Regions from separate parts of the Undibacterium sp. Ren11W genome, predicted to be linked through region 4. Evidence: predicted binding sites of a transcription regulator. Region 4 holds the regulator's gene; each other region holds the start of a gene.
The links. Region 4 encodes sigma-54, which starts transcription at its own class of promoters, with help from an activator protein. Its sites were predicted from a motif close to TGGCANGNAANCTGCTTT; they were not measured.
Positions count from the first base shown of each region.

Region 1: ACO0K8_RS21770 (CmpA/NrtA family ABC transporter substrate-binding protein) is a predicted target of sigma-54. The motif match lies at 2,194-2,211, and genes of this name have one in related genera.
Region 2: ACO0K8_RS20075 (THxN family PEP-CTERM protein) is a predicted target of sigma-54. The motif match lies at 1,745-1,762, and genes of this name have one in related genera.
Region 3: urtA (urea ABC transporter substrate-binding protein) is a predicted target of sigma-54. The motif match lies at 1,494-1,511, and genes of this name have one in related genera.

Region 1 is NZ_JBMPPB010000015.1:1,648-5,669, reverse strand. It holds gene ACO0K8_RS21785 (ABC transporter substrate-binding protein) at 1-190, shown strand, start outside; gene tsaD (tRNA (adenosine(37)-N6)-threonylcarbamoyltransferase complex transferase subunit TsaD) at 267-1,292, opposite strand; gene ACO0K8_RS21775 (ANTAR domain-containing response regulator) at 1,448-2,080, shown strand; gene ACO0K8_RS21770 (CmpA/NrtA family ABC transporter substrate-binding protein) at 2,359-3,660, shown strand; gene ntrB (nitrate ABC transporter permease) at 3,670-4,022, shown strand, end outside.
Region 2 is NZ_JBMPPB010000011.1:91,616-95,637, reverse strand. It holds gene ACO0K8_RS20080 (PEP-CTERM/exosortase system-associated acyltransferase) at 64-882, opposite strand; gene ACO0K8_RS20075 (THxN family PEP-CTERM protein) at 1,858-2,652, shown strand; gene ACO0K8_RS20070 (beta-ketoacyl-ACP synthase III) at 2,925-4,022, opposite strand, start outside.
Region 3 is NZ_JBMPPB010000005.1:21,991-26,012, forward strand. It holds gene can (carbonate dehydratase) at 1-335, opposite strand, end outside; gene ACO0K8_RS12580 (chalcone isomerase family protein) at 555-1,175, opposite strand; gene urtA (urea ABC transporter substrate-binding protein) at 1,589-2,842, shown strand; gene urtB (urea ABC transporter permease subunit UrtB) at 3,094-4,022, shown strand, end outside.
Region 4 is NZ_JBMPPB010000008.1:81,911-85,932, forward strand. It holds gene lptA (lipopolysaccharide transport periplasmic protein LptA) at 1-100, shown strand, start outside; gene lptB (LPS export ABC transporter ATP-binding protein) at 103-846, shown strand; gene ACO0K8_RS16940 (RNA polymerase factor sigma-54) at 864-2,351, shown strand; gene hpf (ribosome hibernation-promoting factor, HPF/YfiA family) at 2,473-2,817, shown strand; gene ACO0K8_RS16950 (enoyl-CoA hydratase/isomerase family protein) at 3,217-4,022, shown strand, end outside.

The DNA of each region.
Region 1 (4,022 bases), on a different contig from region 4:
CAAGGTGATGGTCGAAGGTTTGAAACGCGCCGGTGGTGGCTTAACACGGGATGGTTTGATACGTGCGCTGGAGTCTATGAGTTCTTATAACGCCGGCGGTTTTCAGGTGAAGTTTAGCAGCAGTAACCACAGCGCATCGACCTATGTCGATCTGAGCGTGATCGGTAAAGACGGTAAGTTCATGCATTAAAAATGTATTACCAAATAAAAAACGCAGAACAAGTTCTGCGTTTTTTTTACGTCTTAAATCGCAACTAAGTCCGCAACTAAGTCTGCAACTCATGCAGCGGCCAGCGCGGCCTGACATTAAAGCCATACTCGCGCGTTGCCAGGGATGGATTTTGTTGCAGGCGCATGGCGCCAGCAAAGGCAATCATGGCTCCGTTGTCGGTACAAAATTCCAGCTCAGGGTAAAACACCTGATAACGGCGCTTGGCGGCAGCGGCATTTAAGGCGGTGCGCAATTGCTGATTGGCACCGACACCACCGGCGATCACCAAACGTTTTAAGCCATGTTCTTTGAGCGCTGTCATGGATTTGGCGACCAGCACGTCGACCAGAGCATCGACAAAACCACGCGCGATGTTGGCCTTGTCTTGCTCGCAGATGTCAGTGTTATGGTTTTTTACCACCGTCAATACGGCAGTTTTGAGACCCGAAAAACTGAAATTGAGATCTTTAGAATGCAACATAGGGCGTGGCAATTTATAGGCCTTAGGGTCGCCAAACTCGGCCAGACGCGAAATCGCCGGCCCGCCGGGGTAAGTTAAACCCAGCAGTTTGGCCGATTTGTCGAAGGCTTCGCCGGCCGCATCATCTAAAGTCTCACCGAGTAATTTGTACTGTCCTACGCCATCGACCCGCATCAATTGCGTATGACCGCCCGATACCAGTAAGGCGATGAAGGGGAATTGTGGCGGCTGGCTCGCTAACAAGGGGGACAGCAAGTGCCCTTCCAGATGATGGATGCCGATGACCGGTTTATTCAATGCCAGCGCCAATCCGCAGGCGACCGAGGCACCGACCAGCAAGGCGCCGGCCAGCCCCGGGCCTTGGGTGTAGGCGATGGCGTCGATCTGATGTTTGTCCAGCTTGGCCTTGGTCAATACTTCGGTCAATAAGGGCAGGGCGCGCCGAATATGGTCGCGTGAAGCGAGCTCAGGAACGACACCGCCGTATTCCTGATGCATCGCGATCTGCGAGTGCAGCGCATGCGCCAGCAAGCCGTGCTCAGTGTCGTACAAGGCTAAGCCGGTTTCATCGCAGGAGGATTCAATGCCGAGAACTATCATTAAAAATGGTTTCTTATTTAGATGTTTTGCTAAAGCGGCAAACCCATGATGCTTTGCCTGGTGCGGATTTTGCTTACTTAGTTGACGCAAATATCCGTAAAAGACAGATTATAGGTCTTAACCAGCCAATCAGCAGCACTCTAGAGTATCAAAATATGAAAGCAGCTAGTTTACGGATCGTGGTCGTGAATACCGTTATCCCGGCCGAAAATGAGCAGGAGAGCCATGTGCAGGCACAACTGGCACGTTCGCGCGCCTTACGCATAGGTTTACTGCAGGCCGGCTACAACATTATTGCGGTGCTGCCGGGCGATCTCTACATGACCGAGCGTATCGCTCAGTTGCAGCCAGATATGATCATCATCGATGCCGAATCGGATGCGCGTGATGTTCTTGAACACATGGTGTTAGCGACCCGCGATGCACCGCGTCCCATCGTCCTGTTCACGGAAGATAGCGATCAGACCAATATGGCCGCAGCCATGGAGGCGGGGGTTTCCGCCTATGTGGTAGCGGGTTTGCATACCGAGCGTATCAAACCCGTGCTTGATGTTGCGATGGCGCGTTTTAATGCCGACCAAAAGCTGCGTTCCGAGTTGTCCGATACCAAGGCTAAGTTGGCTGAGCGCAAAACCATAGAACGCGCCAAGGGTTTGCTAATGGAGCGCCATCAGTTGTCGGAAAACGATGCCTATCAGAGGCTACGCAAACAGGCGATGGAAAAAAATCTGAAGTTGGCCGATCTGGCGCAGCGGGTGCTGGATGTGGCAGATTTGTTGGGCGCGTAGATTTTGACCTGTATTGGTGCGCCGCGTCATAACGGTGCAGTTTTTTCTCTGTATTGGGGACGATTTTCCGGTTTTAAGCTGTCACTGCGTAGGCATCCCAGCGTAAAGAGAACTGGCACAGCAATTGCTAATAGGTAGTAAAGCGCCAACGCAGGTGCAAGAGTGAATCCGGCTAACGGCGGTCGATTCACCAAGACAAAGGTGTCTTCCCATATTGATTAATCAGTATGGCAAGACGCCTTTTTTTGTTTTTATTTTTTCTTAAGCTGGAGCGCACTATGTCAATTCAAACACCAAAAAATCAGTCCGAAGATCTCACTTTAGTGGAGACTCAGCTTGATCGCAGCCAAACTGATCTTCAGCGCCGCCATTTTTTGCAGGGTGCTGCAGTCGTCGCAGGAGCCGGTGTCGTGGGGCTGCGTTCAGGTGGTGTCTGGGCCGCCGGCTCCGATAAACCAGAGAAAGAAGAAGTGCGGATCGGCTTCATTCCCTTGACCGATTGCGCCTCGATTGTGATGGCATCGGTGCTCGGTTTCGACAAAAAATATGGTATCAAAATTATTCCGACCAAAGAATCCTCATGGGCCAGTGTGCGCGATAAATTAGTCAATGGCGAACTCGATGCGGCACACGTCTTGTATGGCTTGATCTATGGGGTGCAGATGGGCGTGAGCGGCAACAAGAAAGACATGGCAGTCTTGATGACACTGAACAATAACGGGCAGGCCATTACCTTATCGAAAAAATTGGCGGATAAAGGGGCGGTCGATGGTGCTGGCCTGGCCAAGCTGATGCAAATGGAAAAGCGCGAATACACTTTTGCCCATACCTTTCCGACTGGCACGCACGCGATGTGGCTCAATTACTGGCTGGCGGCGCATGGTATCAATCCTTTAAAAGAAGCCAAGGTTATTACCGTGCCGCCACCACAAATGGTGGCGAATATGCGGGTTGGAAATATGGATGGCTATTGCGTCGGTGAGCCTTGGAATCATAGAGCGATTGCCGACGGCATCGGCATCACCGCCGCGACGACGCAAGACATTTGGAAAGATCATCCTGAGAAAGTGTTGGGCACCAGCGCCGAGTTTGTACAGAAGTATCCAAATACGGCACGCGCCATGACCGCTGCGATTCTCGAAGCGAGCCGCTGGATTGATGCTTCCCTGACGAATAAAAACAAGATGGCCGAAACCATCGCCGATAAGGCCTATGTGAATACTTCGGTGGATGTGATCAATCAAAGGATTATGGGGCGCTATCAAAATGGCCTGGGCAAGACCTGGGACGATCCTAATTACATGAAATTTTTCAATGACGGCGCGGTGAATTTTCCTTATCTGTCGGACGGCATGTGGTTCATGACTCAGCACAAACGCTGGGGCTTGCTGAAAGCTGATCCGGATTATCTGGCAGTGGCAAAAGCAGTCAACCGCATCGACGTCTACAAAGATGCTGCGGCTATGGCCAAGGTCGCCGTGCCTAAGGATGTCATGCGCAGCAGCAAACTGATGGACGGCTCGGTCTGGGATGGTAAAAATCCGGCAGCTTACGCGGCCGCTTTTAAGATTAAAGCATAGGGAGTAAATATGAATAGCATGGTACATGGCGTGATCCGCGAACCGGCCAGTAGCACTAGCGTAGTCAAACCGGCTGCAGTCATACCGCCTGCCGCAGCGCTACCTGCGTCCAGCGAAAAAACTGCGCAGAAAGTGAAGCGCGCTATTGCATTTAAACCGTTTTTTCTAGCGGTTCTGCCACCGATCTTGGGTCTGGGGCTATTGATACTGATATGGGAAATCATCGCGATCAAGACCTCCAGTTTCCCCTCTCCCTGGCTTACCTTGCAAGAGGCAATTAAGCTGTTTTCTGATCCGTTTTACCAAAATGGCCCTAACGATCAGGGCATAGGCTGGAACATCTTTGCCTCGCTGAAAAGGGT
Region 2 (4,022 bases), on a different contig from region 4:
GGCTGCGGGCAAATCTGGGGGGGAGCGTAGTCATTGATGATTTTTAACGGTTTATTTATTTTTTTAGGGGAGATTTTTTTTCGTCCACTTGTCCCATAAACTTTCGGCTAGCGTTTTGATTATTACCGACATGGGAATCGGCTCGTCATTAAACCAGGCGGCCAGAAATTTATTCTCCCGGGTTAATCGCTCATTGAGCTCATCGAGGTCGACAATGAATGGGGTCACCGGACCATAGTAGTCGGTTTGGGGGCCAATCGGTACGAAGCGAAAGCCCATCTTGTCCAGTGAACGCGCTAATGATCGCTCCATGGCGGCAAACAAAAAACGAATGCCATTTTGACGGCTATGCCGGTACATTTCCCGGTATAAGCCGAGTAACAGCATAGGGCTATTTCCCTTTCGTCTATCACCGCCGTGATGCGGTTGTATCGCGGCAGTTTTGCCATTTTTTGCAAAGGATTCCGAAATCCCTTGCATGGAGTCGCCGCGCCGGCGCCTGTGGGTTTTTTTGACGACCAATCGGGAAATTTCACTAGCTTGCTCCCTTGGTGGCATTACATAGCCGTCAAAAACGCTGCAATGGCTTTCGAATGGATAGATTTGTTTGTCGGCCGGTTGCACTAGCCTGACTGTGCCTATGATCATGTCATCAAGCGTAAACGCCGCAAAATGCACTGAACATGCGTCATATTCATCGCTTTCTAAACCATTCTGAAACTCCTCTGGAGGGAGGTAGTGACACTCGAGGCAATATACTTCATAGCGAAGCGCAAAAATTTCATTGAGTAATGCCGACTGTAAATCGTTCTGCAGTTTTTTACGGAACTTAAAATAAGGAACCAATAAGTCCCGCTTGCCTAACAGTCTCTGGATTACCATTGCCTAGCCCCAATATGTTGCACTACATCGTGTTAATGCGGAGACTCTACGAATTACGGTTCTGTCGCGTTCGTTAAACAAGGCAAATTTTGGGAGGAGTTCACTTTCTGTTGCAAAAGGGGAAAATTCTCCGGGCGATACCTAAAATTGATCAGTGCAAGATCTCTCTTTTTTATCTTAGGACTTACGCAAAATTGTTCTCGCTAGGCGTACCGCCGAAGACTTACTTTAGTACGGCAAGGCGGATGCAACGAAGCTGGGGCGATTTTGCGTAAGTCCTTTATCTTCTAAAATCCACTGATCCGTGTAAATCATAGGCATTAATGTAATTTATGACAATATATTTCTCACATCATAACGTGCTTTGAAATCTCATATGGAATTGATGATTCGATATTCTTCATAGGTTTTTAGCTCCCCAAACACAATAAGCGCGTGAGTATTTGCAGGAGATTTTGATTTTTTAACGTATTGCATTCACGCATCAAATCCCAGGGCCTGAGCGGGGATTTTCTTCGGTAGGGGGAGCCAGGTGGGATACTTGCCAGTAGAGAATAAATTGCGCCGCTGCCGTATTTTTCCTGTCAATCTGCAGCATAAAGGCGTTGCGCCAAGTATCAGACGATTACCAGAGTGGCAATGGTTTATTGTCTGATGCCGCCGGTTCAAGGCAATTCAGAGATTCTTAAAACATCAGCATTTATCCTGAATAATCGGATAGCTGGATTTAATGCACACAGCCATTTAATACTTGTCGAAATATCTTACATTTTTTACATTTGTTTGCATTTGTTTGCATTTTATAAACCTGTTATATTTTTTTTAATATAGATATCAATAGCCTACGAGATTTATTTGCTGGTGGCACGCTCATTGCTAATGTCAAGTGAAGGCGTTCACGTATCTTGTTTCTAAATTGAACGACTTAGTGATTGGATACCTCATCTTTATTGTGTAACGAAAGGAATTGATATCATGAAACTCAATACATTACGACAAGCTTTAACGGTATGTGTTATCGCAGCGGCGGCATTTACTTCCATGGCAGCTAGCGCGGTACCTCTGTTTACGTTTACTGAGGCGGGTGGCTTTGTAAAGAACCCAGCCAATACGGCTATTCATTATGGAGTTAATACGGCGGGCAATACTACTGGATCGAATGGCACACTTGGCGTTAATCCTACTTCAACTGATACCTACCATGACATTAGCTGGGGTGTGGGTAACGGCGCAGGCTCTTCGAGTAGCGGTATGAATTTGCAGACATTCGGCGGCGCACTGGGCACTTCCTGGACGACGATGTCTAGATTGTCACACTTTAACAATGTGATTAATGACGCAATTAGCTGGACTAATCAGACCATCCTTGATCGCTTCATGATTACCGACAGTAATGGTGGTGCGTCCGTAGTTTTGGATAATACTAATCCGGTTGAAATTGCATTCACAGAAACTCCGAATACAACGCCGTGCCCAGTTCCAAATCCAAATGGTTCTATTTGCGATGATTCTTACGCTGTTAAGATAGAAGCATTAAAGAGCGTAACATTCACGGCGAATGACAACACTACTTGGATTGTTGATTTTATGCTGGGTAATTTCGTTAATGCCATGTTTGTTGGTCCTAATCTGGTCTACACCGCTGAAGGTGTGACCAGCTCTGTCGATGTGTTGGTCTCTGTGCGCCAAGTTCCTGAGCCAGCGACTTTATTCCTGATGGGTCTGGGTCTGCTTGGTTTTGGTATTGCAGGGCGCCGCAAGTCTGTTTAGTCAGATGGTGCAAATGCAGCACTAAGCTAGGGGCAGTATTAGTATCGGTTTATCGAATCAGGTTTAGCGCCTGAATAAATAAGCTCAAGTAAATGGTTCAGCATCGTTTTGCAATAATACGGCGCTGGATCTTTTTTTTAGCTTTTTCCTTTCGCCGAAGAAGGCGCTAATCTGTAGCCTTAATGCTTGTGCTGGACGCCCATTGTTAGGCATCAAGCGGGTAGACATAAAAAAGCTCGCACGCGGCGAGCTTTTTTAAACAGCTGCGGGATTTACCCCAGCTTCTTCACCACCACACAGCCTATCGAGTAACCTGCACCGAACGAGCAGATCACCCCAATCGCGCCAATGGCCAGGTCTTCCTGATGCTTGTGGAAGGCGATGATGGAACCGGCCGATGAGGTATTGGCGTAAGTGTCCAAAATCGTTGGCGATTCTTCGGTGGTGGCGTCACGTCCCAAGATCAGGCGCGCGATCAACAGGTTCATGTTGAGGTTAGCCTGATGCAGCCAGAAGCGTTTGATGTCGCTGATCTGGATGTCGGCGGCGGCCGTGGTCGAGGTGATCATGGCGGCGGCCATAGGGCAGACGTCTTTAAAGACTTTACGGCCTTGCTGGTGGAATAGTTTGTCTGGCTTGCCTATGCCGGACTCGTCGGCGCGATTTAAGAAACCGAAGTTATTGCGGATGTTGTTCGAGAATTGGGTTTTTAATTTCACTGCAACTACTTCAAACTGATGCTTGGAGGTGGCCAGATCGGCACGCTCTAACAGGATGGCAGTGCAGGCATCGCCAAAAATAAAGTGGCTGTCGCGATCGCGCCAGTTCAGATGGCCGCTGGTGATTTCCGGACTGACCACTAATACGGCACGCGCCTGGCCGCTTTGTATCGCGCTGACTGCCGCTTGTATGCCGAAGGTAGCCGATGAGCATGCCACGTTCATGTCGTAGCCATAACCTTCTATGCCCAGTGCGCCTTGCACTTCTACCGCAATGGCAGGGTAGCCGCGTTGCAGATTGCTGCAGGCGACGATCACGGCATCGACATCGGCCGCCGTTTTTCCAGCGCGTTCTAGTGCCTGCAGCGATGCGGCAACTGCCATTTCACACATGATGGAAGGTTCGTCATCGCTGCGTTCCGGTATCCGTGGCACCATGCGCGTGATGTCCAGAATGCCTTGTTTTTCCATCACATAACGCGATTTGATACCCGAGACTTTTTCGACAAATTCTACGCTCGACGCTTCTAAGGCTGTGACCGAGCCGTCGGCAATTGCAGCGGCGTTATCAAGATTAAATTGCGCCACGTAAGCGTTAAAGCTGCTGACGAGTTCGGCGTTGGAGATGGAGTTGGATGGGGTGTACAGACC
Region 3 (4,022 bases), on a different contig from region 4:
TGTACGCCCGAGCAGCCATAGTGACCGCAGACGATGATGTGCTTGACGCGCAAGACATCAATCGCAAATTGCAAAACCGATAGACAATTGAGATCAGAATGCACCACCACGTTGGCGATATTTCTGTGGACGAATAATTCGCCCGGCAACAAACCCAGTAGTTCATTGGCTGGAACGCGACTGTCGGAGCAGCCTATCCATAAGTATTCGGGACTTTGCTGTGAGGCGAGTTTTTTGAAAAAATCGGCATCTTTGGCGCTAATCGCCGCGGCCCATTTTCTGTTGTTTTCAAATAATTGCTGAGGTGTAAGACCGCTGCTGCTAGGTAAAGTCATGGTGTTCGTCCTCTAGTATTTTCAACAGGCGTGATTCTAACCTGTATGCCTGTCTTATGCTGCACTACAGCAGAGCGGGCGTACAAAAATGGCTGACGCTAATATGTTAGTGCGCTGGATTAATCGCTTGAAGAAGTGTTGGCGTAAGTGTTGGCGTAAGTGTTGGCGTAAGTGCGAGATTACTGCCGCGGTTTTAAAATTCAGACCAGGTTGCCAGCGTTAGCGATAGCTGCTTTTATTGTCATCGCTGGTATCGGCCATCATGGCTTTTTTCAAGCCGCTATCGACAGGTTTTTCTCCTAGCCAGATACGCAGAATCGCGTTGTAGAAAGCTACATCCAAGAACGGTTCACCCATCTGCTTGCCATTTAAGGACATCACGGTGCCGACCCCAGGCAGCCAATCGCAGATCAGGACGTCGCCTTTTTTTAATTCAGGGACGGAGGCAAACATTTCTCCGAAGCGTACAAATTGTGCGATGAGTTTGGCTTTCTCGGCCTTTTCAGTATTTTGTTGGATGCCTGTTACGAAGCCACGTCCAAAATCCTCGTTACTCAAACCGCGCAACATCACCAGCGTGACGCGCTTAGGTCCGGCCACGCCCAAAATTTCAGGAACCGTGGTTTTCTTTTCTTTGAGGTACAGACCCGCGACATAGACTTTGAAGATGGCCTTGTAGCGTATCCCAGCGCCATTGAGCTTTAAGTCCGTATTGGCGACCTGCTGATTGTCGTCAAGTTTTACGCCCGCCACTTCGATGGCGCTGGCATGGCTGGAAAGACTGCTGCTGATCACTAAAATTGCCGCCATCAGGTTGCGTTTTCCGGTAGTTGAAATCATGCCTTGCTCCATTTCGTTTCATTAAAATTAAGATTGTTCATCGCTATTTGCTGCTAAATAAAGTTAGAGTAAAACATCTAACTCGGCAGTATACCGAAATTTTGTTGCGACCTTGCAAGATCACGGTATCTGCTTGCCGCCAAATTTGATGCCCAGGTTTTTGCTAATGTTTTTGTCTGGGCTTTTGTCAAGATTCACACCTCCTGTTTGTGGTGATTTGTCGCCCTTATTCAGTGCAGCAGCAAGGGCGCTCCTTATAAATGCACCATGTTGGCAAAATAATTAGCCGCTTAAGCATTAAATCAGGGCGAGTGGGAGTGGCATCAATATTGCTAACTAAGGTAGTGAAGTCGCAGGTTCACACTTTTTTGCCTTTATTTTTGCCGTTTTTTTCTTTTTATCTAGGAGAATTTATGTCACGTCGCATGATTTTGAAGGCTAGCGCACTAGGCGCTATGACACTCGTTGCCAACGTTTGGATGTCTCAGGCGATGGCTGCCGATACAATTAAGGTTGGTATCTTGCACTCGCTCTCCGGTACTATGGCGATCTCGGAAACGTCCTTGAAAGACGTGGCCCTGATGACGATCGCCGAGATCAATGCAAAGGGCGGCGTGATGGGCAAACAGCTAGAACCTGTGATCGTTGATCCGGCGTCGAACTGGCCTTTGTTTGCAGAAAAAGCGCGTCAACTGATCTCGCAAGACAAGGTGGCCGTGGTGTTTGGTTGCTGGACTTCGGTTTCGCGCAAATCGACATTGCCGGTATTTAAAGAACTCAATAGTCTACTGTTTTACCCGGTGCAATATGAAGGTGAAGAGTTGGAAAAAAATGTGTTCTACACCGGTGCGGCACCGAACCAGCAAGCGATACCGGCGACCGAATATTTGATGAGTAAAGAAGGCGGCGCTGCCAAGCGTTTTGTCTTGCTCGGCACCGATTATGTGTATCCACGCACGACCAATAAAATCCTGCGCGCTTTCCTTAAATCAAAAGGCGTGAAAGACACAGACATCGACGAGGTCTACACACCATTCGGCCATTCGGATTACCAGACCATCGTCGCGAATATCAAGAAGTTTTCGGCAGGCGGCAAGACTGCCGTGATCTCTACCATTAATGGTGACTCCAACGTGCCGTTCTATAAAGAACTCGGTAATGCGGGCTTGAAAGCCACCGATGTTCCTGTAGTTGCCTTCTCGGTTGGTGAAGAGGAATTGCGCGGCGTTGACACTAAGCCTTTGCTCGGTCATCTGGCAGCCTGGAATTATTTCCAGTCGGTGAAAAATCCTGTGAATGATGAGTTCATCAAAAAATGGAAAGCCTACGCAGCGGCGCAAAAACTGCCGAATGCCAGCACGGTCGTTACTAATGATCCTATGGAAGCGACCTATGTCGGTATCAATATGTGGAAGCAGGCGGTAGAAAAAGCCAAAACGACCGATACCGATAAAGTGATTGCGGCGATGGCAGGGCAGACCTTCAAGGCACCATCGGGCTTTACGCTGACCATGGATGCCACCAACCATCATCTGCATAAGCCGGTCATGATAGGTGAGATCAAAGGTGACGGTCAGTTCAGTGTGGTCTACAAAACCAAGGGGCCGATACGTGCGCAGCCTTGGAGCCCGTATATCGCCGGTAACGAAACTAAGCAGAAGCTGTAGTTTTTACAAAGCGCAGCGACATAAGCTCCCCTCGCCCGCTTGCGGGAGAGGGGCTGGGGGTGAGGGCGGTAGAGCAACGCACTTTCTCAAGTAATTTCAAGCCGCAATAATTCCTGGAACTCTAGCATTTTAAGAATCTGAATCTCCCTCACCCAACCCTCTCCCGCTGCGGGAGAGGGAGCTTGAGTCCGGCTTAGATTGATTTGTAATGCTTAAAAAAAGGAAGACGGCGAAAACCCAATGGCAGCAATATGCGTCTTTCCAGCAAACTTTATATAGCATTCTTACTTTGCACCCATGCGCTTAGTGCAATTGCCGCTATCGACGCGGCGTTGCTCAAGCCGTTGACGGGCGACGACCCGGATGCGCGCATAGCGGCGGTAGCCAAGATTGCGGCACTCGCCAGCCCCGAGGCGCAGCAGGTCTTGAACGCCTTAAAAAACGATAGCGCCTACAGCACACCCGATGGCGAGTTCCTGATCGTGGCAGACGGTAAAGCTTTTCATCCGCTTAGCGGCCAGACTAGCGAGACACCCGATGGTATCGATGGTGTGACCGTGAATAACCGTTTGCGCGCCGTCGTCGATGGCGCATTATCAGGTTTTAAATTACTCTCGCCCGAGCGCACGGTGCGCCTTAGCGCCGCGCTAGAATTGCAAAAAAGCGCAGCCATAGAACAAATTCCACTGATAAAAATCGCCATCAGCAAAGAGCCGGATGACGAGATACTGGCGATACTAAGAATGGTGATGGCAAGCGCCAATCTGCAGTCGCCCGATGCGGCGATACGCAGGCAGGCCGCGCATGCCCTGGCGGAAACCAATAACGCTAATCTCAAGCCGGTGTTGCAAGCGATGCTAGAAAAGTCGGCGGATGGTCTTTACGCAGAGCCGGATGAAGCGGTGCGCCGCGAAGTAGCGGCAACCCTAAAAGCGCTCGATAGTCATCTGGCGCTGACCGAATTTGTTGGCAATCTGGTGTACGGTATTTCTCTCGGTAGCGTGCTGCTACTGGCGGCTCTTGGTTTGGCGATTACCTTCGGCCTGATGGGCATCATCAACATGGCGCATGGCGAACTGCTGATGATCGGTGCCTACACCACGTATGTGGTGCAGATGCTGTTTCGCAGCTATTTGCCGGCCGCGCTTGATGCCTATTTGATCGTGGCCTTGCCGGCTGC
Region 4 (4,022 bases):
TACCACTACCGGCACCCATGTGCCTGGGGCTGGGCGTGTGAAATTGACGCTGCAACCTAAACCGGCAAAGCCAGTCAACATGAATACTCCAGCCAAATAATTATGACTAGTACACTCGTCATCCAGGGTTTACAAAAACGCTATGGGGCGCGCCAGGTAGTGCGCGATGTTTCTTTAGAAGTAAAAAGTGGCGAAGTAGTCGGCTTACTAGGCCCGAATGGCGCTGGTAAAACCACGTCCTTCTACATGATCGTGGGCCTGGTCCCCTCAGATGCAGGAAAAATCGATATCGACGGCGTTGATATCTCGCGCATGCCGATACACCAGCGCGCCAAACTCGGCTTATCTTACTTACCGCAAGAGGCTTCAGTATTTCGCAAGTTGTCGGTGGAGGACAATATCCGCGCTGTACTCGAACTACAAACCGATGAACACGGAAAATCTCTGAGCAAAGCTGCCATCGAGCAACGTCTCGATGCCCTACTCGACGACTTACAAATCGAAGGTTTGCGAGAGAATCCAGCGCTATCGCTATCTGGTGGTGAGCGCAGACGGGTAGAAATTGCCCGCGCACTGGCAACCAATCCCCGTTTCGTCCTGCTTGATGAACCGTTTGCCGGGGTCGATCCGATTGCCGTCATAGAGATACAGCGCATCGTGGTTTTTTTAAAAAATCGCGGCATAGGCGTCTTGATCACAGATCACAATGTGCGCGAAACCTTAGGCATTTGTGACCACGCTTGCATCATTAATCAGGGTGCCGTATTAGCCAGCGGTAGTCCAGAAGAAATCATCAGCAACGAATCGGTCAGGCGCGTCTATTTGGGAGAGCATTTCCGCATGTAGCGGAAATCACACTCAGCATGAAGCAAAGCCTGCAGCTACGCACCTCGCAACATCTGGCACTCACGCCACAATTGCAACAATCGATACGGCTACTGCAATTGTCCACGCTGGAACTGCATCAAGAACTAGAAAACTTGCTGATAGAAAATCCCATGCTAGAGCGCGTCGATAATCCACTCGATAGCGCGGTACGCTTGTTGGCGGACGGCGCCATTGGCAGTACTGAATCACGGTCTGAAACGGAGTTCGGCGTCAGTTCTGCTGAAGATCAGAGTAACGCCAATACCGACTCCAGCGAGATCTCAGAAGTTAGCAACGCGGCCGATAGTGTCAGCCCTAGCGAAACCGAGTGGAGTTTTGACGATGCTCCGCAAGGCAGTAAATCCTCGGAAGAGGATGAGGGAAGACCGCAGTTAGAAGCGGCGCATATTTCACTTAAAGAACATTTGCTGGAGCAAATGCGTCTGAATCTGCGCGAACCGCGCGATCTGGCCTTGGTGGAACTGGTAATCGACGCCCTCGATGATAGCGGTTATCTGATAGAGAGCCTGGAAGATATTCATTCCAGCATCCCTCTAGAACTATTGGTTGAGCCTGAAGAGCTGAGTTTTGCCTTGCTCATGGTACAAAGTTTTGATCCTGCCGGTGTTGGCGCACGTAACTGCTCCGAGTGCCTGGCGCTGCAGATCAAACGCCTGCCCAAAATCGCTTTCGTCACCCGACGCCTCGCACTTGCCATCGTAGAAACACAATTAGGTTTATTTGCACAACGCGATTTTGCTCGCTTAAAGAAGGTTTTTAATTGTGACGATGAGGATTTGCGCGAGGCACAGGTGGTGATACGTTTATGCAAACCCAAACCTGGCGCCGAGTTTGCAGTCAGTAGTTCCGACTATGTGGTGCCGGATGTAATAGTCAAAAAATCTGCTGATGGATGGCAAGTGTTATTGAACCAGGACATCATGCCTAAGCTGCGTGTCAATAGCATGTACGCCAATATCATGAAGCAAAATCGTGGGGATGGCAGTCTTAATCCCCAGTTGCAGGAAGCACGCTGGCTGATCAAAAATATGCGGCAACGTTTCGAGACGATTTTACGGGTTTCGCAAGCAATAGTCGAAAGACAACGGAATTTTTTCACACATGGAGCGGTCGCGATGCGCCCTCTTGTTTTGCGCGAAATTGCTGATACACTGGGTTTACATGAGAGTACAATTTCTCGTGTGACCACTCAGAAATACATGCTGACCCCACATGGTATGTTTGAGTTGAAGTATTTTTTCGGTAGCCATGTCGCCACTGAAACAGGGGGTGAAGCATCATCGACGGCGATACGAGCACTCATCAAACAATTGATAGGAGCAGAAAACCAGAAAAGCCCACTCTCTGATAGCAAGATTGCAGACATGCTGGGTGAACAAGGGATGGTCATTGCGCGCCGCACAGTCGCCAAGTACCGCGAAGCCCTTAAAATTCCACCGGTCAGTTTGCGAAAATCTTTGTAAAAATTGTTCTTGAAATTTTGCGTTAGATTGCTATATATGATTTAGCTCAAACAGGTTTTTCAGATTGGGCGCATAGTAATAGCGATAGTGTCATCAAGTAACATCACCATAGGAGCGTTTTATGAATCTCACCATCAGTGGTCATCACCTTGAAGTAACTCCTGCAATTCGTGAACATGTACAAAACAAGCTAGAACGTATCAGGCGACACTTCGATCAAGTCATTGATATCGCCGTCATCCTGACGGTCGACAAGCTCCGAGAAAAGGACAAACGTCATAAAGCAGATATTAATCTGCACATCAGCGGTAAAGATATTCACGTTGAAAGTCTGGCGCAGGATCTGTATGCTGCCATCGACACACTGATAGACAAACTAGACAGGCAAGTCATTAAACACAAAGACAAAATTCAGGAACATCCGCATCAAGCGATCAAACATATTCCTGATCCAGCCTCAGTGTAAAACTATCAACCCACAAAGGGAACCCAAAACTAGGACGCTTCAGCGTCCTTTTTTGTTGGCAAAAGAGATATGTGCATCTGCAAAAAAAACATCTTGTGCAATCGTTTTTGTAGGGCTGCGATTGTCTCTTTGCACCTTTCGAATCTCTTCACAGATTCATTTGATTAGCGGACAAATTTCGATAAAATGGCAATCTAAAATTTCGATAAAACATGGGCACAAGAACATCCTGCACTCGCTGCTGATTAAATTTCAAAATGGCAGCATGCCTAACACGCACTATTCATGCGGGTTTCCAGCCTATCTCGGCTGCAAGCCGCATGCAGATTGCGTGACCAGGCTGGCACTAGTTGATTTTTCTTATCCCATCCCAATCACCTTCACTAAATACCAGATCCTATGAGTAATCATATATTAAGCTCAATACAGAACCGCATAGGGTTCATCACCCTAGATAGACCGAAAGCCCTCAATTCTTTGTCCCTAGAAATGGTACGCAACATCACCGCCACACTGTTACAGTGGCAAGAGAATGACGAAGTTGCGGCTGTTTTCATTCATAGCAGCAGTGAAAAATCATTTTGTGCCGGTGGTGACATACGCTTTTTTTACGATGTTGGTACTGCCACCCCAAAGGGAGACAGCGCCCTGTTAGAAGATTTTTTCAGCGAAGAATACGCCTTAAATCATTTAATCCATTTCTATCCTAAACCTTATGTCGCATTACTAAACGGTGTGGTCATGGGCGGTGGCATGGGGATCGCCCAGGCAGGAAAAAACTGCCGCCTGCGGATAGTCACAGAGCGTACTAAGATGGCGATGCCAGAAGTGAATATTGGCCTATTCCCGGATGTGGGCGGCAGCTACTTCCTAGCGCGTAGCCCTGGCGAAATTGGTACTTATTTAGGGATGACTGGTGACATCATCAATGCGGCCGATGCCATGTATGCAGAATTGGCAGATGTGTATATTCCTACGACTGCCTTAACCACTTTGATGGACTTACTGCGCACTACTAACAGCGACGATATTCGTGTGCTGATCCGTGAGTTTGCGACGCAATATGCCGATCAGGCAATACCAGAACAAAGTACGCTGGCGAAAAATCGTGCTGCAATAGACTTGCACTTTGCAGGCAAAGATGTAAAAAAAGTCTTGCAATCACTAGCACTCGATCAAAGTGAATTCGGCTTACAAGCCAGCGC